3 regions of the Edaphobacter dinghuensis genome follow, and region 1 is predicted to be linked to each of the others. Evidence: riboswitches for the same ligand, from Rfam matches in the RefSeq annotation. Region 1 holds a riboswitch; each other region holds the start of a gene.
The links. Region 1 has a riboswitch for cobalamin ahead of IEW09_RS09475 (TonB-dependent receptor). Riboswitches for the same ligand answer to the same signal wherever they lie in the genome.
Positions count from the first base shown of each region.

Region 2: linked by a shared signal. The riboswitch ahead of IEW09_RS03945 (ribonucleoside-diphosphate reductase subunit alpha) and the one ahead of IEW09_RS09475 (TonB-dependent receptor) in region 1 are both predicted to bind cobalamin.
Region 3: linked by a shared signal. The riboswitch ahead of metE (5-methyltetrahydropteroyltriglutamate--homocysteine S-methyltransferase) and the one ahead of IEW09_RS09475 (TonB-dependent receptor) in region 1 are both predicted to bind cobalamin.

Region 1 is NZ_BMGT01000002.1:936,345-946,599, forward strand. Features, by position in the region: gene argH (argininosuccinate lyase) at 1-1,114, shown strand, start outside; gene IEW09_RS09450 (GNAT family N-acetyltransferase) at 1,125-1,742, shown strand; gene IEW09_RS09455 (vWA domain-containing protein) at 1,752-2,669, opposite strand; gene IEW09_RS09460 (hypothetical protein) at 2,752-2,964, shown strand; gene IEW09_RS09465 (SRPBCC family protein) at 3,090-3,560, shown strand; gene IEW09_RS09470 (DinB family protein) at 3,664-4,203, shown strand; gene IEW09_RS09475 (TonB-dependent receptor) at 4,283-6,757, opposite strand; cobalamin riboswitch at 6,794-7,015, opposite strand; gene IEW09_RS09480 (group II truncated hemoglobin) at 7,147-7,632, opposite strand; gene IEW09_RS09485 (quinone oxidoreductase family protein) at 7,672-8,637, opposite strand; gene IEW09_RS09490 (hypothetical protein) at 8,878-9,411, shown strand; gene IEW09_RS09495 (glycosyltransferase family 2 protein) at 9,505-10,255, opposite strand, start outside.
Region 2 is NZ_BMGT01000001.1:975,601-985,855, forward strand. Features, by position in the region: gene IEW09_RS03935 (efflux transporter outer membrane subunit) at 1-1,466, shown strand, start outside; gene IEW09_RS03940 (ribonucleotide-diphosphate reductase subunit beta) at 1,484-2,503, opposite strand; gene IEW09_RS03945 (ribonucleoside-diphosphate reductase subunit alpha) at 2,519-4,915, opposite strand; cobalamin riboswitch at 5,017-5,219, opposite strand; gene IEW09_RS03950 (DUF4450 domain-containing protein) at 5,378-8,839, opposite strand; gene tdh (L-threonine 3-dehydrogenase) at 9,087-10,130, shown strand; gene IEW09_RS03960 (DUF2264 domain-containing protein) at 10,143-10,255, opposite strand, start outside.
Region 3 is NZ_BMGT01000002.1:518,535-528,789, forward strand. Features, by position in the region: gene IEW09_RS07785 (pirin family protein) at 1-873, opposite strand; gene IEW09_RS07790 (MarR family winged helix-turn-helix transcriptional regulator) at 913-1,383, opposite strand; gene IEW09_RS07795 (hypothetical protein) at 1,657-2,088, shown strand; gene IEW09_RS07800 (hypothetical protein) at 2,133-3,083, opposite strand; gene metE (5-methyltetrahydropteroyltriglutamate--homocysteine S-methyltransferase) at 3,289-5,568, opposite strand; cobalamin riboswitch at 5,720-5,913, opposite strand; gene ftcD (glutamate formimidoyltransferase) at 5,918-6,838, opposite strand; gene IEW09_RS07815 (acyloxyacyl hydrolase) at 6,848-7,606, opposite strand; gene IEW09_RS07820 (YebC/PmpR family DNA-binding transcriptional regulator) at 7,688-8,428, opposite strand; gene lysA (diaminopimelate decarboxylase) at 8,808-10,097, opposite strand; gene IEW09_RS07830 (PspC domain-containing protein) at 10,099-10,255, opposite strand, start outside.

The sequences.
Region 1 (10,255 bases):
CAGGATCATCGGCGACCTCGCCCTCAAGCTCCACACCGGCCGCAGTCGTAACGAGCAGATCGTCACCGACATGCGCCTCTTCGTGCGCGACGCCATCGACGCTACCCTCGCCGGTCTACGCGAATGGCGCAAGGCCCTTATCGACCTCGCCGAGAACGCAGGCGAAGCCGTCATGCCCAGCTACACCCACCTCCAGCGTGCCGAGCCCGTCCTCGTCGCCCACTGGCTGCTCACCTACGTCAGCCAGCTCGAGCGCGATTCAAGCCGCCTCGTCGACGCCCGCAAGCGCATGAACCTCTGCCCTCTCGGCTCGGGCGCCATCGCCGGAGCCACGCTCGCGCTCGACCGCACCATCGCCGCCAAAGCCCTCGGCTTCGACGGTCCCACGCCCAACAGTATGGACGCGACCAGCGATCGCGACTTCGCCCTCGAGTTCACGCAGGCCCTCACCACCCTCGGCATCCACATCTCGCGCTTCGCCGAGGAACTGACCCTCTACTCGACGGCAGAGTTTGGATTTTTAGACCTGCCCGAAGCCTTCTCCACCGGCAGCTCCGCCATGCCGCAGAAGAAGAACCCCGATCTCACCGAGCTTATCCGCGGCAAGTCCGGACGCCTGCTTGGTGCGGCAACCACCCTCGCCACACTCATCAAGGGCCTGCCCCTCGCCTATAACAAAGACCTTCAAGAAGGACAGGAGCCAGTCTTCGACGCAGCCGACACCATCGCCGGAATGCTTAGCGTCCTTCCCGCCTTTACCGCGTCGCTCAAGTTCCGCTTCGACCGCATGAAACTCGCCGCCGAGACGGGATACCTGAACGCCATGGCCGCCGCTACCTATCTCTCAAATAAAGGCGTTCCCTTTCGCAAGGCGCACGAGATTATCGGCAATGCCGTCCGTCTTGGACTGGAGACTGGCCGCGAGCTTGACCAGCTTACTCTCGAAGAGCTGAGGCAGCTCGGGCCAGAGTTCGATCAGGATTTCTACGCATCAATTACTCTAGAAGCAACGCTGGACTGCCACGACGTCGTTGGCGGCACGGCGCGGCACCGGGTCAGACAGGCCCTTGCGGATGCTCGCAAGCGGCTTGAGGCCGAGTCTGGAAAGGTTTAAGACGGCTGTTATGTCAGTGTTTAGTCCACTGTCGCCAGTAAGTGAATCAACCGCATCGTCGCGCCCTCGTGTGGGCGGAGCTACCGTGCGCACGGCGAAGTTACAGGACGCCGTGAACATCTTCGACCTGGTCAACTCCCTCTCCGGCGATGGCACGCTGCTGCGCCGCAACTACGCCGAGATCTGCGAGAACGTCCGCGACTTCAAGATTGCCGAGTCCGAGAGCGGCGTCTTCCTAGGTTGCGGTGCCTTGCACCTTTATGGGCCACATCTGGCCGAGGTACGGTCGATTGTGGTGAAGCCCGAGGCCAAGGGGCAGGGCGCTGGCGGCAAGCTGCTACGCGCGTTGCTCGATGAGGCGGAAGAGCAGGGCGTAAGCTGCGTCAGCCTCTTTACCCGCATCCCTGACTTCTTCTTTCACTTCGGCTTTAGAACCGTAGATCGCACCGCTCTGCCGGACAAGATCTACAAGGACTGCCAGAACTGCCCGCGCCTCTACGCCTGCGATGAAGTAGCGATGGTTCGCGGCTCACTGCCGAAGATCGCAGTGCTCGGGCCAAGCAAGTTCGACCAGCCTGAACTGGTGAAGTTGCAGGCCGGCTCGCTTACTTCCAACTCGGGACAGTAGTGCTCTTCGCTACTGTTGTATCTGCGTTCCGGGATTCACATACTCTGGTGCGTTGAGCTTCGTCTTGGGCAGCTTGGTGGAGACCTTTAGCTGCACCAACCCCTTGCCCCCGGGAGCCATAAAGCTGGCAACGTAGGTCTCGGAGATGGCCTTCTGAAACTGCTTGAGGTACGGTTCCATGGAGACGGGGTTACCCACTCCCTGATAGTAAGCAGTTCCACCAGTGCCCTGCGCTATCTGAGCAAGATAGCTTTGGCCGCTGAAGCTGGCACGGCCGCCGCGAATACCGGCGTCCGAATAGTACATGGAGTAGACGGCAACACCGGCCCGCTGGGCGTCCTTGACCGCAGCGTCGACGTAAGGACTGTTCTGGTTCGTGATGCTGGTGCTGCCATTGTAAGGATCGACGCCGTTCGTAATCATAAGTACAAAGCGGGCTTTGGGAGTTGAGCTCGCATTTTCAGGCCACCTCTTCACAAAGTCGGAGAGGCAGAAGTAGGGGCTGGCACTGAGGCCGGGAGAACCGACTGGAATGCGCAGATCATCTGCAACCGCATTGAGATCGGTCGTGAAGCCCTGACTGTTAATGATTCGGCCATTCTGCATGTATCCCACAAAGGCTTCGGTTCCGGGGCGGAGACCTTTGACGAAATCACGCAGCGCAGGCAGCTCGCGCGCCATGCTCATGCGCAGGCCATCGTCGATGAGAATGGCAACCTGTGCTCCGGAAGCTTGCACCGGCGTGAGGTTGGTGAGCTGGGTCGCCCGATTATTTACCTTGATCGTGACATCGGAGATCGTCGGGACCGTGGGGTTTTTAGCATCGACAGCAACCAGAGCTTGCGTCGGGGTGGGACCTTCCTGCTGAGCTTGTGCTGCAAGGGTTGTGGCAGTCAGAAGAGTCAGGGCCAGAAAATAGCGGGTCATTGATGTTTCCCTTCCAATCGTTAGACGCGTGAGAGAACCGAAGATAACGTAACCAGATCGAACAACTTATCTTAGATGTTTCATGGCATTCTTTGAGCCATTTATCGTATGGTTCTCGTTTGCAGTTGACATATTCTCATATGGGTATATATTTGAACCAATACTACCAGGTGCGATCAGGACCGATGGATTCGGCGTCATCTCCAATCCTCCTTCAACGGTGGACTGGGATTCGCGGAGCAGGGCAAACCTCGGCTCTATCGATTACGTGAATGGAGCTGAGACTGATGCATGACTGGCGAAAGATCTACGAGCGCTACTGGGCCCATCGGATCGACTTGATCCGGCAATGGGCCGAGCGCAGGATGCTGGACCAAATCGCTCGCGAGAGCCAAACAGGAAAGACAAGGAGAGATAACCATGGCGGCTGGAGCTTCTGAACAGACAATGCAAACGCTCGAGGTAGTTCAAGACGAGCTGATCGCGGCAACAATCGATATCGTGTTCGAGTCCATCCTCGAACAGCTCGGGCCACTCAACGAGACGCCAGATGGAACGTCGCTCTCCATGAAGCTTGAGCCATGGCCCGGCGGCCGCTGGTATCGCGATCTGGGCAACAATACGGGACACTTCTGGGGCCACGTGCAGGCCATCAAACCGCCCAAGCTGCTGGAGATCTGCGGACCGCTGTTCATGTCACAGCCTGCCTTCTCGAACGTGCAATACAGGCTGAGTGAAGAAAACGGTCTGACCCGCGTAAAGTTCGTGCACCGCGCAGCCGGCATGATTCCGCCGGAGTTTACCCAGGGAGAGAGAAGCGTCAACAACGGTTGGGGCTATTTCATGAAGAGGATTCGCGAAGCTGCGGAGCGCCGTAGCGGCAAAGCCTAAACATCTTCGAAAGCATGGCGAGGGTGAGATGGAGAGTCATTCCCTCTCGCACAACCGATCGTTCTTTGCATTCTGTAACCATCACCCCAAAAGGAGAGAAGCTATGTCACTCGCAGAGTCTATCTTTACCGAATTTGATATACAGGCACCGATCACTCGCATCTTTCTTGAGCGTTTGCCCGAGAGCAAGCTGACCTGGAGGCCGCACGAGCGCTCCATGACGGCCGGGCAGTTGGCCTTTCATCTTGCGCGCGTCCCGGGAGGTGTCGTGCAGGCAGTGCAGCAGAACCCTGTACAGGCTCCCGAATTCGCCATGGAGACTCAGCCCACCAGCGTTGGAGAGATCCTCGAGACGTTCGATCGGAGCGTCGTCACGGTGAGAAAAGTGCTGCTCGCGTACAACGATGACAGCATGCGCGAAACCTGGCGTCTGATGCGCGGCGATGAGGAACTGCTTGCTATACCCCGAATGCAATTCCTGCGCGACATCATGCTGAATCACTGGTATCAACATCGCGGCCAGTTCAGCGTCTACCTTCGCATGCTCGATGTGGCTGTCCCGGCAAGCTGGGGGCCAAGCGCTGACGAAAGAGACCCCGGCCAGGGTTTTCGCTGGGTACATCGGCCCGCACTCGTCGCCTGATAAACGATCCTCAACAAAATAAAACGGCCTTTGGGTTCATCACCCAAAGGCCGTTTTCGCGTGCTGCTATATAAACCGGTTAGTTGCCGCCAATCCTGATCTTCAGACCGGTGCGGAAGGTGAAGGGCAAGCCAGGATAGCCGATGGGACCAATGTGCTGCTGGCTGAGCAGATTGCCGAACTGGCTGAAGATGGTGACGTGATTGGTGGCAGCGAAGAGGAAGTTGGCGTCGAGCTTGGCATAGCCGAAGTCCAGATCGCGGTTGGGAAGAATAAGGCTGTTGCCAAAGTTGGGATCGAAGCCGTCGAGGTAGGTGGAGTCGTCAGAGCGGCTGGCGAGCGCCCCCTTGAGGGCTGCGGAGAATTTGCTGGTGGTGTACTGTGCGGTGAAGAAGCCAGTGTGCGGTGGGCGACGGAAGGGGCGAGCACCGATCAGGGGGCTCTCGGCTCCAATGGCGATGCCGGGAAGGTTGGGATTCTCCGTGGGGTTGCCGGTGTTGGCCGCGATGGCGTCACCGGAGAACGACTGGATCACAACAGCGTCGAGGTAGGTATAACCGCCACGCAGGAAGATGTGGCGAGTAGGCTGGTATTGCAACTCGGTTTCGAGGCCCTGTGCGCGGAAGGCCAGCGAGTTGAGATAAGCCGAGAAGAGGCCGGAGACCACGCTGGGCGGCAGGCCGAAGTATTGCGTCAGTGCGCCTGACTGCACGCCTTCCAACTGATGATCGAAGATGTTGTGGAAGTAGCCTGCCTTGAGGATGAGCTTCTCGCTGAGGATGTTCTGGTCGATGCCGATGTCGTAGGTGCGTGAGCGCTCCGCACCGACCGGGGTGATGTGATACTGCGCGATGGCTGAGGTATTCCCGGCCAGTTCCAACTGCTTGTAGAGGCTCTGGAACTCGATGGCAAGGTTTGGCTCCTGAACGCCGGTGGCGACGTTGGCGCGAAGCTTGGTTCCTTTGAACCAGCCGTTGCCGGAGCGAACAGGAACATACGAGAGGCCGATGCGCGGTGTTCCGGCTACGCCGTAAAGATGGTTCTTTTCGATTGCACCGCCAAGGGAGTAGAAGAGACGGCTTTTGATATCGCCCTGAAATTGAAGGGTGTACTGATAGTTGGTGCGCTTGGTGATCTCGTCCTCGCCGAAGTCAGGCTCGACGAAGCTGCCGCGCTCGTTCTCGTAACGGAAGCCGAAGAGGGCAGTGAGGTGGTGGGTGAAGGCGTAGTCGGATTGGTAGTAGAGCTCGTCGCGGTTGGAGGCGGAGTCTTCGTTGGGTAGAAAGAAGGACGCCTGCCCGGTAGCGGTATATCCGTTGGCTCCGCGAATGGTGACGTTATTGCCGAAGTATTCGGTGAAGACGTCGCCGCCGCCAAAGTCATAAGTGATAGGCTCGCCGACGTTGGTGAACTGGTGCTCCTGCTCGCGCTTGCGGGCGATTCCGTAGCGGACAAGGTTATGCCATTTGCTCTGGAGCGCACGGTTTTCGAGGGTGAGGCCGGAGTAGATGTCCTGATCGCCCTGCTTGCCGTCCGAGGAGATGCCGTAGAAGTCATGCGCGCTGGGCAGACCGCTGGCCGAAACAGCATTGCGCAAAGTGAAGCGAGCCTGCGTGTTGGCAGTGATGTTGAAGCCGAGGTTCGCTACCGAAGTGGCGGAGTGGAACCTGTCCAGAGGCAGCGCGTTGGAGCTGTCGAAGCGTGAGAAGGCACCATAGTAGTCGAGACGGTTCCATGCACCGCTGAGGGCAGCTTCGTTGCGATAGGTGTGGAAGTTACCGGCGTCGCCCGAGTAGTTGAGCGCAGGGCGAAGAGAGTTGCCGCGTGGGCTGTTGAGGCTGACAACAGAAGCTCCGGCGTCAGAACCGTAGAGGACGCTATTGGGACCGCGGTAGAACTCAAATCCGGTAAGGCCGGTTGAGGAGACATTGCCGAAGTCGAAGACCCCGCCCACGTCTTCAGCGGGAATGCCGTCGATGAGCACCTTGTTGGCCGTGGAGTTGCCGCCGCGAACGAAGAGCGAGGTAGCCCCGCCGTATTGACCGGTCTGAACGGCAGCCGCGCCGGGAGATTGGCGAAGGTCATCGACGATGCCGACCTGGGTGACGAGATCAGACTGTGGGATGAGCGTGACTGGCGAGCTGACCTGCTGGATCGGTGTAGGGATTCCGGTGGCAGTGACCGTGACAGCGGTGGTAACGGAGGCAATCTCGAGGGTGACGTTGCGGGTGACAACATCGGTGCGACCGCCGTAGAAATCCTGGCCGATATTAGGCGTGAAGGTACGCGCCGAGGTAAGCAGAAGGAAGCGTCCCGGCGCGGTGCTGCGAATCTCAAAGGAGCCATCGAGGCCGGTAAGCGAGGCGGCGATGGCGCTCTTACCCTGAATCAGTTGGACACGGGCTCCGGCGACGGCGGCGCCGAGCGGGTCGGTAACAGTGCCGCGAACGATGACGGCGCGAGCGCAAGGCGCGGCAAGAAACAGGATGGCGGCGAGTGCAGCGAGCGTGCGAAGAGATGACGCTGCCGCGGAACGGTGCAGAGGTGCAGACATGAGTGAAGCTCCTCCATTCCCCCCTCGGGAATGTGGTTGATGTACGCAGACGGAACCGGTCTCCTGACTGACGCGATGCATGATGGCCGTGGGGCTTGGCTGCTTCCCTTCCCAATGCGCTACGGCATCAGTGGGAGCGGCTGGCTGGCATTCACGCAGCGATAGTACGGCTGCGTGCGCGAATCACAGTTGCGGGGCAGTGGCGGAGTCTCACCGCGCTTCCCGAGCATTCCGAATCGGGACAAAGGGTTTAGGTGGAACGGCTGGAGATACGATGCCACGCCGCAGGAGAAAAAGGGTGAGGCTTAAGTTTGAGGCATCGATAGGTGGAAGTCAAAATGAATGCATAGCCCGAATGCGGATCGACAAGGTCCTGTCGCTTGCGGCCTTCAGGATTCAGGGGTATCCGGCTGATAGGGACCGCCGGGAACGCCCCAGTTCCAGGCGGGCATCGGCGCATCGCTGACTGGGGTATCGGCAGGGAGCGCCGAGTTGATAACGGCGAGGCGAGAACCCCACTCGAGGTAGGCGACGAGAGCAGAACGAAACTCTGGGTCGGAGGGAAGTTCCAGCTCGTCTGCGGTTTCAAGCAGGAGGCCAACCCAGCGGTGGCGTTGCTGCTCCGTGATGCCCCGCCCCAGGTGGTGACGGATCATGGCAGCGTGTCCACCGTGAAGTCTGGAGTAATCGTCGGGACCACCCAGTACCTCGGCGATGAACTGGGCCACATGCTGGAAGTGCTCCTTCGGCATCTGAGCGAAGAGAGGCTCAAGAATAGGGTCGGAAGGAACCTTCTCATAGAAGCGGTCGATGAGCCGATTGAGGGGCTCTGCGCCGCCTAGCCATTCGTAAAGGGTGGGGACTTTGGAGGCCATGGCTGAAATTTTAGCGCGATCCACCTCCGTGGTCGATTCTTATGGAATAAGAAGCAGCTTTCCCGTAGTGATGCGGGCTTCGAGATCACGATGAGCGTGGGCCGCGTCGGCAAGTGGATACGTGTGCTCGAGCCGAAGCTTGAGTGTGCCGTCGGCGACGGCATTAAGGACAGCGCCTGCTCGGAGCTCGAGCTCTGCGCGACTGGCAATATAGTCCTTGAGAGTGGGCCGGGTGATGTAGAGCGAGCCGAGACCGGAGAGCCTGATGAGATCAAAGGGCGGCACTGGGCCGCTGGAAGCGCCGAACAGCACCAGGGTTCCGCGCGGACGAAGAACCTCGAGCGATTTGTCGAATGTAGACTTGCCAACGGAGTCATAGACAGCGTGCAGACCGGCGGAGCACATCTTTTTGATCTTCGCTGCGAAGTCTTCTTTGGTGTAGAGGATCACTTCATCGGCACCGGCGGCACGGGCAAGATCGGCCTTCTCATCGTTGGAGACAGTGGTGTAAACGCGTGCCCCAAGCAACTTCGCCATCTGAATAAAGAGAAGCCCTACACCACCGGCTCCGGCATGGATGAGGACCTCGTCATCTCTGCGTATGGGATAGGTGGAATATGCGAGGTAATGGGCGGTCATCCCCTGCAACATGGCTCCGGCTGCCTGCTGAAAGCTGACCCCGTCGGGGATGATAACCAGGCGGTCGGCGGGAGCAACGGCCAACTGGGCGTAAGTTCCAGGAATGGAGCACCAGGCGACCCGGTCTCCGGCCTTTACCGTCGTGACGTTGTCTCCAATCGCCACAACCGTTCCCGCAGCCTCCTGCCCGAGAGTGTAAGGCAGCTTCGCCGGATAGCGGCCTTCGCGGAAATAAACGTCAATGAAGTTGACGCCTGAAGCTTCAAGACGGACAAGAGCTTCGCCGGGGCCGGGAGCCGGTGTGGGGAGATCGCGAAGAACGAGAGCGTCGGGGCCGCCGGGAGCGAGAATCTGGATGGCTTGCATTCTGAATTGGATGCCGTCAGAGATGATTCTACTGTGTTTTTTTGAGCAAGGCGGACAGAGGAAAAGAGCGGGGGATGGGCCTAGATTTAGATAGCGCCTGCTCTTTGCGGCATGGTATTTTGCGTGATGATCGCAGGCTGCGAGACGCCGTGTTCTCAGGCGTCGTTGGTGGACCTCTCCCGGTTTTGAACTTTATCTGTAAATTTGCGCATAATATACAGGTCCTTCTGAGGTGTACGGATGCGGTATGGGCTAAGTTGTGGGCTGGCACGTGGGCTATGGGCTGGATTGCTGACCGCCGGGTTGGCGACAGGGATTCTGGGATGCCATGGGAAGGCGGAGCCATCCATTACCGGGGTGCCCTCGGAGCAACCGACGGTGCTGGCCGCCAAGGGTGCCGCTGCAATTGCTTCTATCTGTTCCCGGCAATCGTTCGCCACGGCGAAAGCGGGCGTAATCGCCGGAGAAACCAAATTGCGCGAAGACGTCTTCGAGATGCGCGATCCCGTATCGTATACAGTCATTCCCTACCGGTTGGGAGCTACCGTGAGACTGGAAACGATGCTGCGACAGCAAGCAGCGGCTCCGGGACACCCCAACGATCAGGCACAGTGCATGAGAGACTTTGCCGATCACCTGAAGGGACTAAGCGATCCGCTGGTGGCAGCGGCGAAGAACCAGGACCAGGTAGACGTACTGGCCTTCAAGGACGCCGAAAAAGAGGCCCAGCAGGAGATCGAGTCGCAGGAAGAGATCGAGAAGGACACCAAGTAACCTCAAGCCTCGGCAACTTTATTGCAAAAAGAACATAGCCCCTGTCAGTTTGATCAGGGGCTTTGCTATGTATGCAATTTGGATGCAGCAACTTTACTGAAGCAGACTCTCTTCGGAGCGGAGCCGGATGACCCGGTCTACAGCATAAGGAGCGCGGTGGGCTGCGGTGAAGTAGTGGCGAACCTGCAACTCGCCGAGGAGGCCAATGCCAATCATCTGAACACCAGCGAGGATCAAAATACCGGCGATCACAAAGATGGGGCCATGCTGATCCATAATTGGCTGGCCGCTGAGCAGCTTGAGGATGAACAGCCAGATGGCAAGGCCCGAGCCGGTAGCCACGCCCAGCGCGCCGATGGTTCCGAAGAAGTGCAGCGGTCGGGTCATGTACTTCAACAGGAAACGGATCGTCAGCAGGTCGAAGAAGACGCGGAAGGTACGGGAGATGCCGTAGTGGCTCTTACCGAACTCGCGGGCAGGATTGGAGATCGGAATCTCGCAGATGCTGGCGCCGTACCACGAAGCGAGCGCAGGGATAAAGCGGTGCATCTCGCCGTAGAGCGGGATATTTTGAATGACCTCGCGACGATACGCCTTGAAGGTGGTTCCAAAGTCATGGATGTTGACGCCGCTGAGCGTCGCCATCAACCAGTTAGCCGCGCGTGAGGGGATGCGGCGCATGATGAAGTTATCACCGCGGTGAGAGCGCCAGCCGCTAACGACGTCATAGCCCTCTTCGAGCTTGGCAAGGAAGTTGGGGATCTCGTCGGGATTGTGCTGCAGATCGCCATCCATGGCGAGGATGTAGTCACCGGTGGCATGATCGAAGCCGGCGGCGAGCGCC
Region 2 (10,255 bases), on a different contig from region 1:
CCGGCTGCCGGGTCGGCCCCAAATATCACACTCCTCCAGCGACGGCCCAGGCCCCGCCGATCTCGTACAAAGAATCCCCCACGCAGTTCAAGGACACCGATGGTTGGAAGGTCGCTCAACCCCAGGATGCCATGCTTCATGGCAAATGGTGGGAGATCTACAACGACTCCGAGTTGAATGCGCTCGAAGATCAGGTCAACATCAACAACCAGAACATAAAAGAATACTTTCAAAATTTTATGGCGGCGCGCGCGCTTGTTCGCGAAGCTCGCGCTCAATTCTTTCCAACGGCATCGATTGGCCCGTCGTATACGCGCTCTCGCTCCTCAGCTAATCTTAAAAATTCGACTGGAACGGGTGGTACCAGCGCCGGTGCGCAAAGCTCGCTCATCTCGATGCCTCTCGATGTATCGTGGGAGCCGGACTTGTGGGGCCGCATTCGCAATACTGTTGACGCCGCGCGTTTCCAGGCACAGATCAGTGCAGCCGATCTGGAGAACGAGCGTCTTAGCGAACAGGCGGATCTTGCTGAGTTCTTCTTCGAGCTTCGGGGCCAGGACGCTTTGCAGGCTCTCTATGCCTCTACGATCGAAGCCGACAAAAAAGCGCTCGACCTCGCTCGCGCCCGCTATGAGACCGGCGTTGACGATCAAATTTCCGTTGTCGAAGCACAGAACACGTTACAGAGTGCCGAATCGGAGTCAATTAATCTCGGCGTAGCCCGTGCTCAATATGAGCATGCCATTGCGGTTCTTATAGGCACCAACCCATCCAGCTTCTCCATTCCGGTCAAGCCGCTCAACGCTCAACCACCTGCTGTTCCTATTGGGATGCCTTCGCAGCTTTTGGAGCGCCGTCCCGACATTGCCGCCTCCGAGCGCGCGATGGCAGTTGCCAACGCACAGATTGGCATAGCCTACGCTGCTTTCTATCCAAACCTTACTCTGAGTGCTTCAGGAGGTTTCAACAGTTCTTCCCTCGGAAAACTCTTCGATTGGCCGAGCCGCTTTTGGTCTATCGGCCCATCCATCTCGGAGACCGTCCTCGATGTGGGCCTGCGCACCGCAGGCGCACAACAATACACCGCCACCTACAATGCCAGCGTTGCCACTTATCGCGAGACGGTCCTCACCGCCTTTCAGCAGGTTGAAGATTATCTTGCTTCGGTCCGCATCCTCTCCCAGCAGATCCTTAAGGAGCAGGAAGCAGTCCTATCGGCACAACGCTTTGTCGATTTGGAGACTGCGCGCTATAAGACTGGAATCGATCCGTATGTCGACGTCGTTACGGCACAGACTACGCTGCTCACCAATCAGCGCACGCTTGCCACGCTTGAGATTCAGAGCATGACATCATCGGTGCAACTGATACAGGCGCTTGGCGGAGGGTGGGATAGGACGCAGCTTCCGACCCCATCCCAGGTCAGCGCTGCGCCCAGCAAAGCCGACACCGCTATCCAAAAATAGCGATGTCGGCTTTGCTGCTAAAAGTCGTCGTGAAAGGCGACTTCGCCGGCAACCGCAACCTGATAGGCAGAGACTCGACGCTCGAAGAAGTTCGCCAGCTCCTGCACATCTTGCAGCTCCATAAACGCAAACGGGTTCTTTGAGCCGAAGATCGGCTTCATTCCCAGCCGCACCACGCGCGAATCCGCTACGTACTCCAGATACTGTCGCATCTCACGCACGGAGAGCCCTGCAACGCCGCCGGAGAGAAGATCTTCGGCAAACTGCAGTTCGCAGTCCACGGCCTCTTTCATCATTGCAACAACATCTGATTCGAGTGCAGCGTCGAACAGCTCCGGATGTTGTGATCGCACTACATTTACTACCTCGAACGCAAACTCCAGATGGCAACTCTCGTCGCGGAAGACCCAGTTCGTTCCTGCTGCTAGTCCATTCAGCAATCCGCGCGAGCGCAGAAAATAGACATAGGCAAATGCCGCAAAAAAGAAGAGGCCTTCGATGCATCCTGCAAAACAGATCAGATTCAGGACAAACTGCTTCTGCTCCTCTGGCGTGCGCAGCTCATCGAGCTTTTGGATCGAGTCCATCCAGCGCATGCAAAACTGTGCTTTTTTCGTAATGGAAGGAATGTTCTCGACTGCTGCAAACGCTGCCGCCCGGGCATCCGGATCGGGAACATAGTTATCAAGCAGTGTCAGGTAGAACTGCACATGCACAGCCTCTTCGTACAGTTGCCGCGACAGATAAAGTCTCGCCTCGGGCGAATTGATGTGCTTATAGAGATTCAATACAAGATTGTTTGAGACGATTGAATCTCCTGTGGCAAAGAACGCAACCAACCGCTGAATCAGGTGAATCTCGGCAGGTGTAAGGCGCGACCGCAGGTCCACGAGGTCGGTTGAGAAATCAACCTCTTCTACGGTCCATGTATTTTTAATCCCATCCTTGAACATCTCAAAGAACACGGGATACTGCATCGGTCGCAGCGTAAGAGACAAGCCTGGATCGAGAATAGAGTTAGGTGCTTTCGTTGACATAGTTATCTTCCGCCTTTACTGGCAAGCCTCACAGGACTCGGGGTTATCGAGCGAGCAGCTCACATTCGCGCTCGCAGCTGCTTGTAGGTCCACGCGATTGCCAGCGGCAACCGTAGTCTTTGCAATCTTCGTCGCCGGGCGCGACCGCAGATAATACGTCGTCTTGATTCCACGCTTCCACGCATACATATACATCGAGCTGAGGCGGCCAATGTTTGGAGACTCGGCAAAGAGGTTTAGAGACTGGCTCTGGTCGATGTAAGCGCCGCGATCCGCTGCCATATCGATCAGCGACCGCATCGGCATCTCCCACACCGTGCGATAGATCAGCTTCAACTCCTCTGGAATCTCAGCGATCTTCTGAATCGAACCCTCAGCCATCTTGATCCGTGAGCGAACCTCTTCTGACCACAACCCAAGCTGCTGCAGCTCGCCGACAAGATATTTATTGATCTGCATGAACTCGCCCGAAAGCGTCTCACGCTTGAACAAGTTCGAGATCTGCGGCTCAATGCACTCATAGCAGCCAACGATAGAGGCAATCGTCGCAGTGGGCGCAATGGCAATCAGCAAGGAATTACGCAGTCCTACTGTCTTCATCCTTTGGCGCAACAGCTCCCAGCGTTCCTTGTCGGTGGGAGTTGTGCCCCACAGCTCAAACTGAAACTCGCCCTTTGCGGCTCGCGTCTCCTGAAAGGCAGCATGAGGTCCATGCTGCTCCGCCAGGTCGCACGACGCACTTAACGCATGGAAGTAAATCTCCTCCTGAATCTTTGCTGAGAGAACTCGCGCCTCTGCGGAATCAAACGGAATCCGCATCTGGAAGAACACATCCTGCAACCCCATCACGCCAAGTCCCACTGGTCTCCAGCGGCTGTTTGCGGCTGCTGCCTGTGCGACAGGATAGTAGTTGATGTCGATGACGCGATCGAGCATCGGCACCGCATGACGCACCGTCGCAGCCAGCTTCTCGAAGTCGAATACGCCATCTGTCAGGTGACGTGCAAGATTAACAGAGCCAAGATTGCATACAGCTGTTTCCGCCGAAGAGGTCACCTCTGTAATCTCCGTGCAGAGATTCGAGAGGTGAACGATATTTCCTGCGGCGCCCGTCTGATTGTTCTTGATGTTGCAAGCGTCCTTGAAGACCATCCATCCGTTACCGGTCTCTGCGAGCGTGCGCATCATCCGTGCGTACAGATCGCGGGCCTTCACCTGTCGCCGATAGAGTTGCTTTTCCTCCGCTTCCACATAGGCTTTATCAAAATCTTCGCCATACAGATCGGTGAGGTGAGGAACATCCTTCGGATCGAACAACGACCACATGCCATCCTCGTCGGAGCGACGCATGAATAGATCAGGAATCCAGTTCGCCAGATTCAGGTTGTAGGTTCGTCGCGCCTGATCGCCGGTGTTGTCGCGCATCTCGAGGAACGATTCGACGTCTGCGTGCCATGGCTCAAGATAGACGCAGCACGCGCCCTTCCGCTTGCCGCCTTGATTTACTGCTGCGACTGAAGAGTCCAAGGTTCGTAGCCACGGCACGATGCCATTCGAGATTCCATTGGTGGCGCGAATCAGCGAACCTTCCGCTCGAACGCGATGAAATGCCAGCCCAATGCCTCCCGAAAACTTCGACAGCAACGCGACCTGCTTATAGGTGTCGTAGATCGAGTCCAACGAGTCCGCCGGAGAGTCCAGCAAGTAGCACGATGACATCTGTGAGTGCTTCGTTCCGCTGTTGAACAGCGTTGGCGAACTCGGCATGTAATCGTGCGAAGCCAGCAGCTTGTAAAACTCGACGGCCTCATTCACCCGCACCGACAGGCCCGCCGAAACCCGCATAAAAAAATGCTGTGGCGTCTCGATCACCTGTCTCGTAATTGGGTGTCGCAGCAAGTAGCGGTCATACACCGTCCGCAGGCCGAAGTATTCAAAGCGGTCGGAGAAGCGGTCGTCGATCGCGCTGTTCAGCTTGCGTACATTTGCGCCAACAAACTCCGCGGCATCCTTCGAGATCACGCCCTCGCGATGGCCTACCTCAATCGACTGCGAGAACGAATAAATATTCTGCCCGCTCACCTCTTTCGAGATCGTCGCCAGCAGCAACCGTGCTGCCAGCTTCGAATACTCCGGCTCTTCTGCGATCAGGGCAGCCGCAGTCTGAATCGAGATCGAATCCAGCTCTCGGGTCGATGCGCCATCGAACAACCCGCCAATAGTCTTGCTGGCTACACGGATCGGATCGACATGGGGCAGACCATGGCAGCAGCGCTCGACCGCGCGAACGATCTTATTAACGTCGACAGGTTCCAGAGCGCCGCTGCGCTTACGAACCTGCATCTGCGGAGCAATGTCGGCAGCAGGAAATTGTGGATCAAGGTCAGAGAGCGTCGTCTGTAGAGTCGCCACGGGGAGGTGTCCTTTCGCTCCGGGAAGACACAGATGGAAGGATCGCCGAGACAGACGCCGATCACCCCATCCTCCCCTCGGAGGCGCGTGAATTTTGTGCCATATCGGCACATCTCATGGCAGGTCTTCGGACTTTGCAGGCCACCTACTTATCCCAGCTTCCCAGCCCATTTCTTTTGATACTGGACCAGTGCTCGTACGGGATGTTCGTTCCTGCTTACCGCTGCGGGGCAGTTCCGGAATCTCACCGGGTTCCCTATTAAACCCAATTTCGCAATTGGGTGCCGTGAAGTAAAACGACTATATCAAGCGCTTTTTTATGCGTCAATCACAATATGTAGGGGCATCTGTGCATATCCGGCTATTTGCATGGAATAGCAAAACACCCTGGGTTTGCCGCGGTCAAGGCATTCGACTTTACTGAAAGAGGCACTGCGATGCACGGTATTTAAAGAGCTGCTGCTAACGAATCAATGTAGCCGCGAGCAAGGCGAGAACGACTCCATAAAGGCTGCATTCGATTTTGATCGAGGCCAGTTCTCGTTCGGGATGCAGGTCAAGTGTGAGAATGGTCGCAGAACCTCCTTGAATCGGTCTTCCTTTCCCCCTGAAGGTGGCAGGATCGAGAAGTCGCGTCTGTCCAGTACGTAGATCGACTCGTGGTGGCAGTGGAGCGTCATTGATAAACAGATAATCATCGAGCAAATAATCCTGCTCGATGGGCCACCACGTCTCCGGTGTACGCAGGACGAGCTTTGAACTGGTTCCATCCTTGTAGATCGCGCTTACCGTGCCATGTTGCATATGGCTGGCTTGCGGATAGGTCGTTCCGGCCATCAGCAGATATAGTATGCGTGCGTTGCCGGACACGGAGAATTCGATCGCCTGCTGATCGAGCTCCCATTGCGAGATGAAGGAACAATTAGGCGCAGAGGGGCTTTCCGGAGTAAGGAACGGAACATTGATGCTGGTGTGAAGTGTCCCTTTTGCATTGCGCAGACCGGTATCGTCGATAGCAGCTTGCTGATCGAAGTTAGCCCAGCCGCCGAGAAGCGTCTCGGGCAAAGCAAGTGAGCAGAAAGGCGATCGCGGTGCAGCATAAGAACGGGTAAAGATATCGTTGATATGCCCTTCAAAGAAGGGAGCCAGTTCGATTGGATCAATGATCGTGGAGGAGCTAACAGAGGCAGCAGTATCGCCGAGCAGAAGCTGTGGAGCGATTACCTCGAAGCTGATCGGAAGCCAGTATCGGCAATCCTGCTGCTGCATTCGGGCAAAGATTGTGTGGTGTCCCGGTTTGATCGCAACGCCATCTCGCAGACAAGACTGCGGATCGTCGATGAGTGAATAAGTGAGGCCGGAGGGAAGTGAAACAGTCTCATTCAAGTGATAGGTGCGGAGCACAGGGCGAGCGAGAGGAGCAACGCCATGCCAGTGGATGGATATCTTCCACGATGGCTCTGCTGCAAAACGGATGCGAATGGAGGGAGAGCCGACTGCTTCAGAATCGAAGTGAGCAGTGACAGGCCTTCCATTTGCGGTGATAACGGGGAGAGTCATCGTGGCTGCAGGCAGTATCAAAGCGAGTTCTACAGGCTTTTGCAGATGACTGACGATCTCGAACGTCTCGTTGAGGCCCTCGCGGCGCCAGGTAAAGTCGATATCGGGATGATGAAGTGCGACTTCGTTCCAGGACGCAGGAAAGCCTGGGCGGATAACGAGGGAGTTGTGCAAAAGGTCTGGCTGAATGCCATAGAGACCTTCTATCAAAGCGCGGGAAGTAATGCCGATGGGATCGCCGAAGTCGCGCTGAGACTCTTGGCGATGAACATCGAGCTGCGAGGTCATGTGCAGGTTGCCCGGGCATAGGCCCATGAACATCGAATCGAGGAGATTACCTTTCAGGAGCGCGAATGCTTCGTCTCGCATCCCGGTCTGCCAAAGGGCCAATGCAGCATGGCTGTTTTCGGCGAGCAGAAGAAGATTCAAAGACCATACGTATGGCAACCAGTCGGAACAGGGCAGAAGGAACCAATCGCCAGAAGGAACATCGGGGCCGTGGATGGGGACGTGCCGAAGTGTAGCAAGAGACTCAGCCACCATCTGCCATGCCTGTCGAGCCGAAGGAACTTCGGAATCGATGGCGTGATACATGCTCCAAAGAGCTGGATTGGTGTAGGTCGTCTGCAGGCCGAGAATGTCTTTGGATTCGGCAAAAGTGCCTTGCTCCGGAAGCCACAAGAGCTGTTGCATCGCCTCATAAATAAGGGAGGCTTCGGACTCATAGGGCGTAGGGTCCTCTTTGAGAAGCCGCGCGATGGATGCAGCAGTCTTGTTGAGAAAAAAATTATATGCGGTGGAGTGAGCAGCGCCGCCTCCATTGTATTGAAGATTATCGCTGGCCCAGATACAGGCGTAGGCTTCGTAGAGTGGAAGTTCTTTTTTGTTCGAGGTGGATTGCAGGTCGTCATAGGTGCGACGGAAGAGACGCTGCTCCCACTGGATATGACGATTGAGCGCGGGCCATACCTCCCGTGCAAATTCGAGATCACCGGTCCAGCGAAGATGCCGGAGCAGCGCGTCGAAGAAGACGAGATTCATGTCGTAGTGATTGTGCGAAATGTCACCGTTCGAGTGGAGCAGGGACTCCTTACGCGTGAGATGAGTGTTGGGATCAGCAGGCCCGGTGGCGGACGAATCGTCGGCGGAGCGCGTTGGAAGTGGTGCCAGGTTCTGCCGCGCGATCCAATGACGCAACTGCTGCTTCATGCGGTCATGGTTGCCAAGAGCATCGAGCGCATACGGGCCGCGCCATCCTGCGAGTGGGTTTCTCCAGGCGACAGCACCGTGCATGACGCATTGTTGTTGCGCGTCCCACAGAGCATCGGCAGCTATATTCAGTGCTGGAATAGCAGCGTTGATATACGCATCTGGAGTCGCAAACTGAACGGAAGAGGCTATAGCGGCAATCTGCTGACTACGAGCCGAGAAAGCTACGGCATCGTGTGCTACAGGCAATGTCTCTTGAGCAAAGACGCGGCGGATAGCGATATATAACGGTGCTGTTTCAAGCGGGACTGAACCCGTCAGAATGGGAAGCTCGCCTGCTGTTGAATTTGCAAGAGTTTCCCAATCTGTATTCCAGTCCTTTGCGTTGGCAGTGCCAAGCGTTGCTCCGGAAGGAAAGCTAAGTTGCATGCTCGCGGCGTGGCTTTGCTGATAAGCAGTAGAGCCTTCTATCTTGTAGCTATTCCCAGAGCACTCTTCCGGGCGGAGTTGAAAAAACTGGCTAACTGGTTCAACTTCGCAACCGATATCGCCGCCGCGTCGGCCTTTGCGTCCGCTGACACCTCCAAATGCCCATGTAAGCATGGTTCTCGAAGGGAGGTCTTGCGGCGTAACAGCGAGGTAGATACCCGCGCCTTCGCCTTGCGTCATGAGCTCAAGTTTTAGCAAGCCATTACTAAGCAGCCGATCTCGAATTTCATAAATCATGCGACCGGGGCGATAACGCGTCGTCACCGTATCTGCTTGAAAGGCCCATTTGGAAGTGGTTCCGTTTGCGATGCCGATGCGGAGATTTCCTCCATGTCCGGGAAGGTAGAGCGAGAACTCCGGCAGGTCGCCAGCGTCGACGCGGAAGGCGTTATTAGGACCGTAAAGAGGACGGTTGAAAAACTCCTTGCCATTTGCAATCAGAAAGTCACCGTTCTCCGGAATGTATCGAAGAGGCCGCGAGGTATTGTCTTTGAGGAGTGGTCGAATGCCACCGGAAATAACCTCAGGCGAATCGCCGGCAGAGCGCACTCGTTTTGCAGGAGCACTTTGAGCGAGAAGGCGTTCCAGCGGGCCAGTAGAGAGTGCGGCAGCAGCAGCGGAGCGGGTGAGAAATCGGCGACGCGTCCAATCAGAGAAAGAGATCATGGGAAGAAGGCACTCGAATGCTATATGCAGAAGGTTGTGCGCGGAAAAATAGGAGGCTTACAGACAACAGAAGGGTTGGAGACTTGCACGCATGGATTCTTAGGGTAAGAGGTAAACGTTCTATAAGTGGAATGCTAGGACGGCAGGAGAATTTTTTCAAATGGAAAATAAATTCCGCGAAAGATAATCAACTTGCCTTTACATCGCGATGGCGGCGAAAGATGTTTCACTGGTACAGGGGGATTTAATGAAGGCTCTTGTAAAGGCACATGCAAAACCAGGTTTGTGGCTTGAGGATGTTCCCGAGCCGGTCATCGGCATCAACGACGTTCTCATTCGTGTTCGTTATACGGGAATCTGCGGAACAGACGTTCATATCTATCACTGGGACGAGTGGGCCCAGCGCACCATTCCCGTGCCAATGACGATCGGCCACGAATTTGTCGGAGAGATTGTGCAGGTAGGCTCCAATGTCAACGACTTTCATCCTGGAGATATCGTCAGCGGCGAGGGCCACGTTGTCTGTGGACGATGCAGAAATTGTCTTGCAGGAAGAAGGCATCTCTGCGCTGCTACATCGGGAGTGGGCGTAAACCGTCCTGGCGCTTTTGCGGAATACATCGCTTTACCTATGACGAACATCTGGCGTCACCATCCTGATATCAATCAGGAGGTCGCTGCCATCTTTGATCCCTTTGGCAATGCCGTTCATACGGCGCTTTCGTTCGATGTTCTCGCAGAAGATGTTTTGATAACGGGAGCAGGTCCTATCGGCATCATGTGCATCCCGGTTGTTCGCCACGCAGGCGCGCGGCACATCGTTATCACCGATCCCAACCCATATCGTCTCGAACTCGCCCGAAAGATGGGGGCCACGCTCGCGGTGAATCCGATGGAGACGCCGATCGCAGAGGTGCAGAAGCAGCTTGGACTTCAGGAAGGCTTCGATGTCGGTCTTGAGATGTCGGGAAATGCTGTAGCGCTTCGCGAGATGATCTCGAACATGAGCCATGGTGGAAAGATTGCGATCCTCGGTATTCCTTCTAAAGCGATGGAGATCGATCTGAGGCAGGTTGTCTTTAACATGCTCACGATTAAAGGCATCTATGGGCGAGAGATGTATGAGACCTGGTACAAGATGAGCGTCCTGATCGAGTCTGGGCTCGATATCTCTCCCATCATCACGCATCGGTACTCGTACGCCGATTTTGAGCAGGGCTTTCAGGCGATGATGTCGGGAATGACGGGCAAGGTAATTCTCGATTGGACCAGCCTTATTCCTGATGCTTAAGCTGCCTGCGCTCTACTCGTCATGGGCATGGTCAACCGGAATATCTATTCCTGACCATGCCTTTTGTTGTGTCCATTGCGATGCGGGTGCCGACCAGAATGTATCTGATGGGGGCAGGCCGAGGG
Region 3 (10,255 bases), 420 kb from region 1:
TTACGCAAGTTGTCCCATCTTGCCGGCCTTGTAGTCCTCCACTGCCTGCACCAGCTCCTCCCGCGTGTTCATCACAAACGGCCCATAGCTGGCTACCGGTTCCTGAATAGGCTCGCCACTCAGCACCAGCAGCGTCGAGTCCTTCTTAGCTTCGATGGCAACACCGCTCCCCGACTGGCTCAACGTCGCAATCCGGGCCTCCCCTGTCAGCGAGTGCGTCCCATCGATAGAGACATCTCCCTTTCTCAGCACAATCGAAGCGTTGTGTCCCTCGGGCAAAGGAATCTCAACTTTTTCTCCCGCCTTCAGCACCACATCAAACAAATTGACTGGCGTAAAGGTAAGAGCAGGACCTTTGACTCCGTTGAACTCGCCTGCGATCACACGCGCATGTCCGCCTGTTCCAAACTCCACGACTGGAATCTGCTCCTTCGTAATCGCCTGGTAGCGAGGCTTCGACATCTTCACTGCCTTGGGCAGGTTCACCCAGAGCTGCACCATCTCGAAGATTCCGCCCTTACGTGCGAACTCCTTCTCATGCATCTCCTCATGCACCACACCCGAAGCCGCCGTCATCCACTGTACGTCTCCCGGATAGATCACCCCCGAATTCCCCGCCGAGTCGCGGTGCTCCACCGAGCCCTGATACGCAATCGTCACTGTCTCAAAACCGCGGTGCGGATGCTGCCCCACTCCCGGGGTCTTGCCTGACGGCTTGAACTCGTTCGGTCCTGCATAATCGAGCATCAGGAAGGGATTGACCTCCGCCTCCAGCCCATTCGAGGGAAACAGGTTTCTCACCGGAAAACCGTCGCCAACCCAGTGGTTCGATCCCGGTCCATATACTCCAAGCACTTTTTTCTGCTCTGCCATCACTTACTCCTTCCGGCGTCCTCTGACGCCACTTGCTGTTCACTTACCTGAAAACTTGTCCTCAGCCAGCCGCCCCAGCCGTCGCAACGACTCGATCAGCGCCGCTCTCTCCTCCACCGGAAATCCGGCGACCGCCTCCTCCATCGCCTCGCGGTGTTCGGCAAATACTCTTTCGATCAACTCTCTTCCGGCATCGGTCAGGTGAATAATCCGCGATCGCCGGTCCTCCGCATCGTCCTGCCGAGTCACCAAACCGCGTGCCTCCAGCCTGTCGACCGCCGCCGTCATGGAGCCGCTGGTCAACAACACCTTGGCTCCAATCTGCTTTACGCTCAACGGCCCGCGATGCAGCAGCGCCTCAAGAACTCCAAAGTCGCTCTGCCCCATTCCGAAGCCGCCAATGTTCCGTTCGGCGTGGGCCTCCAGAGAGCGCATCGCCTTCCAGAGAACCAGCCAAAGATGAACCCCGCTGGTATCCGTCTCTCGTCCGTCTTTTTTCAGGTCATTCATATGTTGATATAAAGATGCTTGGTATCAAGATAAAGATTCACAGAAAGATTTCGAAGACATAGCAGCCGTCAGATATCAGGTACTTAGCCGCCAACCGATGGGCCGGGCTACCGTCTCATCCATCCCTGGGTATTCGCATGTAAAGACTTTCTTGACAATACTTTACGTTGCTTAACCAATCTTTATCGCATGGCCTTCTTCCCGGTGATGGAATCAGGATGCGGCGGTCGATCGGCAAGCCAAATCGACCGCCCCAGCCATCAAGGAGGGCTTATGAAACACATCACTTCAGTCATTGCAAAGGCGCTTTTCACGACCCTGATCGGCGGAGGAATGCTCGCAGCAACCGCCCAGGCGCAGTTTATGAACGGCGCAGAAGCCACGATCCCCTTTGAATTCTCGACTCGGAACCAAAATATGGCCGCAGGTAACTATGAGATCGAGCTGCTGCCTGACCAGTTCCTGTTAGCTATTCACAAAGCAGGAACCGGCCGGAATCTCATCTTTACCGTGCGCCAGGAAGAGAGCCGGACTGCTCCGACGCACGGATACCTAACCTTTCACCGCAATGGCGACCATCTTTATCTGTCAGAGATTCACTTCGCGGGCACCCAAACTTACAGTGTTGTGCTCCAGAAACGTCAACTGTCTACTAATGATGTAAAAGTTGCCTTCTCCGCTCCGGCAGAGGCCGTACGAAGATAGTTTAGCGTTCAACTATTTAGCAGTTCAACTATCTAATGGCTCAACTATTTGACAACGGACTGGAAGAGCGGCGAGCTGAGCAGACCGGCAAACTCACTATCGGAAGAAGAGTAGTCCACAGTAAGCGTTCCGGAGTTGGAATCGACTGTAGTCCGGTTCAGCGCCGCCTTCTCCATCGGAGAACCTGACGCTTCCTTCATGAGAACCATGCCCTTCATCAGCGTGGCACAGGTTGCCGCTGTCATCGTGTCCGACATTACGACGGCCATGTCGAACTTCACCCCGTTGTCGAAGTCCATGGTGTACCGCGAGCTCTTCATCCGGTTGCGGACCGTGTCATAGTCGGTCAACTGCGCGGCGTCACCCAGCACGCTGCGCATCATCGTCTGCGTCCCTTTAGCGTCGAGCAGACTCCAGATTGCGCGCTGGTCTACTGAACCCATCTCGTTGACCATGTCGCCATTGGTCAGGAAGTTGGGAATAATGCCGTCCCGCGCATCAACTGCGTCCTTGACCGCGGACTTGTCGCCAAAGACCATAGTGGTCTGATCCAGGAAGACGACACTCATCCCAGCCGAACCCATGGGATAGATGGTGTTGTTGCGGATCACAGTGGTCTTGGCCTTGCTCTTGGCAAAACCCGCCAGAATAGACTGCGTCTGGAACTGGCCCTGGGCGATGCCGACGATCCTGGTTCCCTGCCCGCTGGAGTCGCGGAACGATGCAAATGCGAGCACATCCGCGTCCTTGTCCACATTGAGCTTGGCATTCTTCAGCGCCGACTCCAACCGCTTCAACTCTGGCGGCAACACCCGCTCCTTGAGCGCCATGGCGGCGTTCGAGTTCTGCATAGCGCGATAGTCCACCACGATGATCTGTTGGACGTCTTTAGGAATCGCCGATTTGGCATCGCTCGATAACTCGGCCGCCTGAGAAAAGGTGGCTGATAGAGCGAGAACGGCAATGGGGAGAAGGTGACGGTACAGAATGCGCAATGAAGTAACTCCTTGACCGCGGTCTTTTGCGGCCCAACCTTTCTATTCTTCCGTGAAACACAGCGAGAAGCAAGCAAAAGAGTCTCCCACTTTGGACGTACCGTTGGAAAGAAGGTTGCGTGAAGTATTCAAAACAGGCATCTTCGCAGTGCCGGAGCCGCAAAAACGACCCCGGCACCCATTTTTATCCGGCACCCATTTTTATTTAGGTAAGCTCGGCACGTATCTCAACCGCCGCCTGGCAGAGATTGGTAAGCGCCTCAATCGTCTCCGGCCACGCCCGCGTCTTGAGACCGCAGTCCGGATTAACCCAGAGCTGCTCCGGTCGAAGCACGTCGAGAGCTAGTTGCAGCAGTCCGACCATCTCCTCCTTCGCTGGAACGCGTGGCGAGTGGATGTCATAGATGCCCGGCCCGATCTCGTTGGGATAGCCATGCCGCTTGAACGCATGCAGCATCTCCATACGCGACCGCGCCGTCTCCATTGAGATGACATCCGCGTCCAACGCCGCAATCGAAGGCAGAATGTCCTCGAACTGGCAGTAGCACATGTGCGTATGGATCTGCGTGCCGTCTGTGACGCTCGACGTGGCCAGCCGAAACGCCTTGACCGACCAGTCAAGATAAGCAGGCCACTCCGACCGCCGCAGCGGAAGCCCCTCGCGCAACGCAGGCTCGTCCACTTGAATCACGCGAATGCCAGCCGCTTCGAGGTCCTGTACCTCTTCGCGCAAGGCGAGCCCGATCTGCCAGGCAACATCGCGTTCGGGAATGTCGTTGCGAACGAACGACCATTGCAGAATGGTGATTGGGCCGGTAAGCATTCCTTTCATCGGCTTTGTGGTGAGCGAGCTGGCATAACTACTCCACTCGACCGTGATCGGACGGACACGCGAGACGTCGCCGTAGATGATGGGCGGCTTCACACAGCGCGAGCCGTAGCTCTGCACCCAGCCGTTCGACGTGAAGGTGAAACCGGCGAGATGCTCACCGAAGTACTCCACCATGTCGTTGCGCTCGAACTCGCCATGAACGAGAACGTCTAGTCCGATCTGCTCTTGTTCGCGAATGCACTCTTCCGTCTTCTGCTTCAGAAAGTCGTTATACTCCGCATCCGAGATCGTGCCTTTCTTATGTGCAGCGCGTTGCTTGCGAACCTCTTGCGTCTGCGGAAAAGAGCCGATCGTGGTTGTCGGCAGCAGAGGAAGACCAAGCTCCTCCCGCTGCACGGTGACGCGCTGCTGGTATGGAGACTTGCGACGAAAAGCTCCTTCAGACAGAGTGGCAAGCTGCTCGCGAACGTCCTTGTTAGTGCTGCTATCCGCCGCAAGACGATCTTCGTGGCGACGGCGATTGTCGGCAAAGGCAGTTGCAGCGACTTCAGGCCCCTGTGCAAGCTGCACAAGCTCTTCCACCTTCTGCTTTGCGAAGCTAAGCCAGCTAAGGACGCGTGGATCGAGCTTGTCTTCATCAGCGGTGTCATAAGGGACATGCAGCAACGAACAGGACGGCGCAAGCTGCAACCGCTCCGCTCCGATCTTCGCAGTAACCGACGTAACAACGCTCTGCAATGCGTTAAGGTCTGCAAGCCAGATATTGCGGCCATCGACGCAACCGAGGCTGAGTGTCTGCGTAGGCTGCAATTGCTTGACTACTTCAGCAACCTGCTTCGGCGCTCGCACCGCATCAATATGCAATCCGGCTGTGCCGAGTGAGCATGCCAGTTCGAGATTGTCGCCAAGCTCACCGAAGTAAGTCGTGAGCATCAGCTTGAGCGGAATGTTGGCAAGCTCGACGTAGGCAGAGCGAAACGCCGCTGCGTAGCCTTCCGGAAGGTCGGTTACGAGAACAGCCTCATCGATTTGAACCCACTCCGCACCAGCCGCCGCAAGCTCGCCAAGCACTGTGCGATAAGCCTTAAGCAGTCGAGGCAAAAGATCCAACGGATTGGTGCCATCAACCGCTTTGCCAAGCAGCAATAAGGTGACTGGGCCAATCAGAACGGGCCTGGTCGCGATACCGAGACTCTTTGCCTCAGCAAACTCCGCCAGCAACTTCGTCGTGTCAGGCGTGAACGCGAGATCGTCGCTCCATTCTGGAACCAAATAGTGATAGTTCGTATCGAACCACTTGGTCATCTCCATAGCGGTCTGCTCGTTGCTGTTGCGGGCCATCTGAAAGTAGCGAGTGAGCGTGACTGGGCCAGCACCGAAGCGCGACGGCGTTGCGCCGACGAGCACCAGAGCATCGAGCACCTGATCGTAGAACGAGAAGTCGTTGCTCGGGATGACATCGAGACCGGCGTCCTTTTGCAGTTGCCAGTTTCGTTGCCGCAAGGTCTTTGCGGTTGCCAGCAGATCGGCCTCGCTCAGGCGTCCGCGCCAGAACTCTTCAAGCGCGAACTTCAGCTCGCGATGGCGTCCGATACGTGGATATCCCAGATTTGCGGTGACAAGATTTGTAGTGGATTGTGAAGGCGATGACATCTTTGGGTTCCTCTCCTGAAAACGGCGGAACCACCTTATGCGCAGGCATCGTCGCTTCCGCTATAGCGGAGTCAACGGAACATTGGCAACCGATCCAGACTCGAGACCGGCGTCCTCAGCGCAGCCGCAGTGGGAGACGCAAGCGTCTCTTCCGCGGTGGTGGCGGCAGGCCGGTCTTCGGACTTTGGGCTACCTACTAAACGCCGCTTCCCATTCTTTTTCAAGAACAGTGCGTGGCCTTGGCCGTGCGTTGTTCGTTCCCATCACCGCTGCGAGTCAGCGCCGGAATCTCACCGGCTTCCCGTTTAACAAGACCGAGGTCTTGCACCTACACATCTTTCACTTTACATCAGACGGTGGGCCAGGCGAGCGGCTGCTCCAGACGTCGCTCCAGAATCTTCAGCGCCGGATCGAAGCCCGTGATCTGCTTGACCCAATCAGCACCTTCTTCATAAGCGTCTTCAGGAATAAGGCCGATAAGCTCCGCGTCGTCGATGAGAACACCATGACGCTGCGCGAGATGCTTGATGGTCGAGTGAATGTGCCGCATGGGAGTGATTTGAAATTCGGTGATATTCATGCTCACCTGCGCGCGGCCATTGGCGACGACACCGATGGCCTTCACACCATGCAAGCCACCGTTCGAGGCACGAATGTCGCGGGCGATGGCGCGGGCAGCAGAGATATCGGGTTGGTGCAGATGCACGTTGTAGGCGATCAGAAAATTACGCGCTCCAACGGCCGAGGCGCCTGCGGTCTCGTGAAGGCTCGGCCCTCCGATATCGGGGCAACGGGACGAATCGCGGCGCGTCGCTTCGCGGAGTCCTTCGAATTGTCCTTTGCGCACATCTTCCAACTGAACGCGATCCGGACGCGCGGCGGCAGCTCCGTAGAAGTAAACAGGGACACCATAGGTACGCCAGATCAACAAACCTGCCTGTCGCGCCAGCACAGCGCACTCTGCCATGGAGATGCCGCTGACGGGGATAAACGGAACGACGTCGGCAGCGCCGATACGAGGATGAACGCCCTTCTGTCTGGTAAGGTCGATGAGTTCCGCCGCCTTGCCGACTGACTTGACCGCTGCGGCGATCACAGCCGCCGGTGGCCCGGCGATGGTGACGACCGAACGATTGTGCGCCGTATCGAGCGACCAATCGAGCAGGCTCACGCTCTCAGTCTGCATGGCTGCAACAATCTTGCCTACAACTACAGGGTCCGTGCCTTCAGAGAAATTGGGGACACACTCGATGATTGCATCAGGGTTCATAGGGCCGTCTTACTTCCACCAGGTATAGCCGATTGTGAATTGGAGGCTTGCGTTCACTCCGGGGTTCTTGTCTCCGAGTGAAGCGGATGAGATATGCACTGCATTGGCGCTGAAATCGATAGACCGGCGCGGCCGGAAGAAGTAGTGAAAGCCAACGCCTCCCTGCGGCGTGAAGTTCCATACGCTGGCGTCGGTGTTGGGGCCGTCGTTGAAGAGGCTCAAAGGCTGCCCGCCGAATGCCGGATATTTGTGATTCGTCCAAAGAACTCCCCCCGCACCCTGTATCCAGGGTGAGATGCGCCGCGTGCCGGTAAAGTTCCAGCGCAGGATGATGGGGGTGATGGAGACGCCGCTGTAAGTTCCTCCGACTGTGTAAAGAGGCGAGCAGGAAAGGGTAGACGAGGTAGAGGCAGCACTACAGTTGGCGCGCTGGAACTTCGGCGTGTAGGACTGCCAGAAGGGGAAGACCTCGACGGCGTACTCGAAGTTGCCGCGCAGCGGACCGTGCAGATAATCGTCGGTGAGAACTTTTCCAGCGTGAACGCCGGCCATGAGGAACTTGAAGCTATTGCGGTTCTCTGTCAGGCCGACACCGCTTTGGACGAGCACGCCGAACTCTAAGGGGAGCTTGCCGGAGTTGGCGTGAAACGGGTTTGCATCGCCGGTCGCCGCAGCCTGCGCGAGCGCAGAGTGAACGGGAAGGATAGAAAGTGCAAGGGCCAGCGCCCCGATCAGTGGTCTTGCGATGCCGAGAAATCCCTTGGTCACTATGTCGCTCCGTCTGTTGCCTGTTGCAGAAGAAAGGCCGCCGATAAGCGGCGGCCTGGGGTGAATCGTTGACCGCTAGAGTTAAGCTACTGCTGCTTCGTCCATGTCGAAGTTGGAGTAGACATTTTGCGTGTCGTCCAGGTCTTCGAGCGTCTCCAGAAGGCGAATCATGGCATTTGCCTGAGAGCCTTCGAGCTTGGTGTAGGTCGAAGCAATCTTGGTGACCTCGGCGTGCTCGGGCGTAATCTTGGCAGCCTTGAGCGCGTCGGTAACCGCTTCAAAGTCCTTGGGATCACAGAGAATCTCCCAGCTTTCGCCTTCATCGTTCAGATCTTCAGCTCCGGCTTCGAGGACGATCTCGGTGAGCTTATCCTCGCCGGCTGCGTCCTTGGCGATGCTGATGACGCCTTTTTTCGTAAACATCCAGGCGACCGCACCCTCGGCACCGAGGTTGCCGCCGTTCTTCGAGAAGGCGTGGCGGATTTCGCTGACGGCGCGGTTCTTGTTGTCGGTGAGGACTTCGACGATCAGGGCCACACCGCCGGGGCCATAGCCCTCGTAGGTGATCTCCTCGTAGGAGACGCCTTCGAGCTCGCCGGTGCCGCGCTGGATGGCGCGCTTGATGTTGTCGGCGGGCATGTTCTCGGCCTTGGCCGCAGCGATGGCGGTGCGCAGGCGGGGATTGCCGTCCGGGTCGCCGCCGCCACCGGTTTTGGCGGCGATGGTGATTTCCTTGATGAGACGGGTGAAGATCTTGCCACGTTTGGCGTCAAGCGCGCCCTTTTTATGCTTGATTGTGGCCCATTTTGAATGGCCGGACATGTACTACCTCAATCATGGTTTTGTGTGGGGCTGCGAGGTTCCACGGGCTCTCACGACGTTCGATTTTAGCATGTTGAACGGTGCAAGTTCTGGCGGCCGGGAGATGGGAAGGGTGGACCTGATCGAAGTACCCCCCACTCCCCTACTTAAGTATCTAAAGTCTTCATTCCAGGGACTTTAAAATGTAAAGTCTTGATTTGATGATGGTTATCGGTAAATAACTGATTATAAAGGGGAAATAAACTTCTCCCTGCTTGAAGCCCTGTTTCCATTATAGCGAGTGGGCTATAACTGCTTTGCAACCACTATCTTGTTTATTTTCTGATTCTTACGCCTTCCAAGGACTTGACAGATATTTTGTCGGACGTTTTGAGAGCAGCTAGAGAATTTCAGGTGCCAGAAGGTCGCGCATGGTCTCGCGACGGCGGATGAGCGTGGTTTTGGCGTTGTCTATTAAGACTTCGGCTGGCCGGGGGCGGCTGTTGTAGTTGCTGGTGAGGCTCATGCCGTAGGCTCCGGCGTCGAGGATCAGGACCAGGTCGCCCGGCTTTACGGCGGCGAGGACACGGTCGCGGGCGAAGAAGTCTCCCGATTCGCAGACCGGACCTACGATGTCGGCGGTGAGCGATGGAGCTGCGGTGCGCGGCTGCTTGATGGGGAGTATCTCGTGGTGCGCGTGGTAGAGCGAGGGGCGGATGAGGTCGTTCATGCCGGCGTCGGTGATGACGAAGGTTTTGGAGCCGTTCTTTTTGACGAAGAGGACGCGGGTGAGCAGCGCTCCGGCCTGGGCCACGATGAAGCGGCCGGGCTCGATGATGAGGTGGGCTGATTCGGTGGCGAGGCCTTTGCGTAGGGCGGCGGCGTACTTCTGCACCTGTTGGGCTGGGTTGAAGGCGGTGGTGCCGTAGTCGATGCCGAGGCCGCCGCCAGCGTCGATGTAGCGGATATTGTGGCCGTCGCTTTTGAGGTCGGCGATGAGAGCGGTGACGCGAGCGGTGGCTGCGGCGAAGGGATCGACCTTGCGAATCTGAGAGCCGATGTGGACGCTGACTCCGGCGGCGCCGAGCCACTTCGATTTTGCCGCTTTGCGGTAGATCGCGCGGGCGGCCTTGATGTCGATGCCGAACTTGTGCTCACTGAGGCCGGTGGAGATGTACGGATGGGTGTCGGCGAAGACGTCGGGATTGACGCGGAGGGCGAAGCGGGCGCGGATGCGGAGGGCTTCGGCGCGGGCGGCGAGCAGGTGCAGCTCGGCTTCGGACTCGACGTTGAAGAGGAGGATGTTGGCCTTGAGGGCGGCGTCGATCTCCCATACCTGCTTGCCTACTCCGGAGAAGACGACCCGGGCCAGCGCGGGCTTGTGGGCCTTGCGGACGCGCTCGAGCTCGCCGCCGGAGACGATGTCGAAGCCTGCTCCCTGCTGCGCGAGCAGGCGCAGGATGGCCAGAGACGAGTTGGCTTTGACTGCGTAGCAGATGGTGTGCGGCTGGGCTTTGAAGGCTTCTTCAAAGAGCTGAAAGCGAGCGGAGATCTGCTGCGCCGAGTAGACGTAGAGCGGGGTGCCATGATCTTCGGCGAGGGTGGAGAGGTCGGCTCCATCGCAGTGCAAGGTGCGGTTGCGATAGGCGAAGGGGCGAGGGCTTGGCTGCGAGACGATTTTTCTGGGCAAACTAGGTGCTCTTTATCGGGAGTGCGTAGGGGGCTTCGGGGATGATGACCCAGGCGGCGATGTAGGCCAGGGCTCCGACGCCGGTGAGGATGATGAACAGCGCCGTAATGACGCGGACCAGGTTGAGGTCCCAGCCATAGTGCAGAGCAAAACCGGCA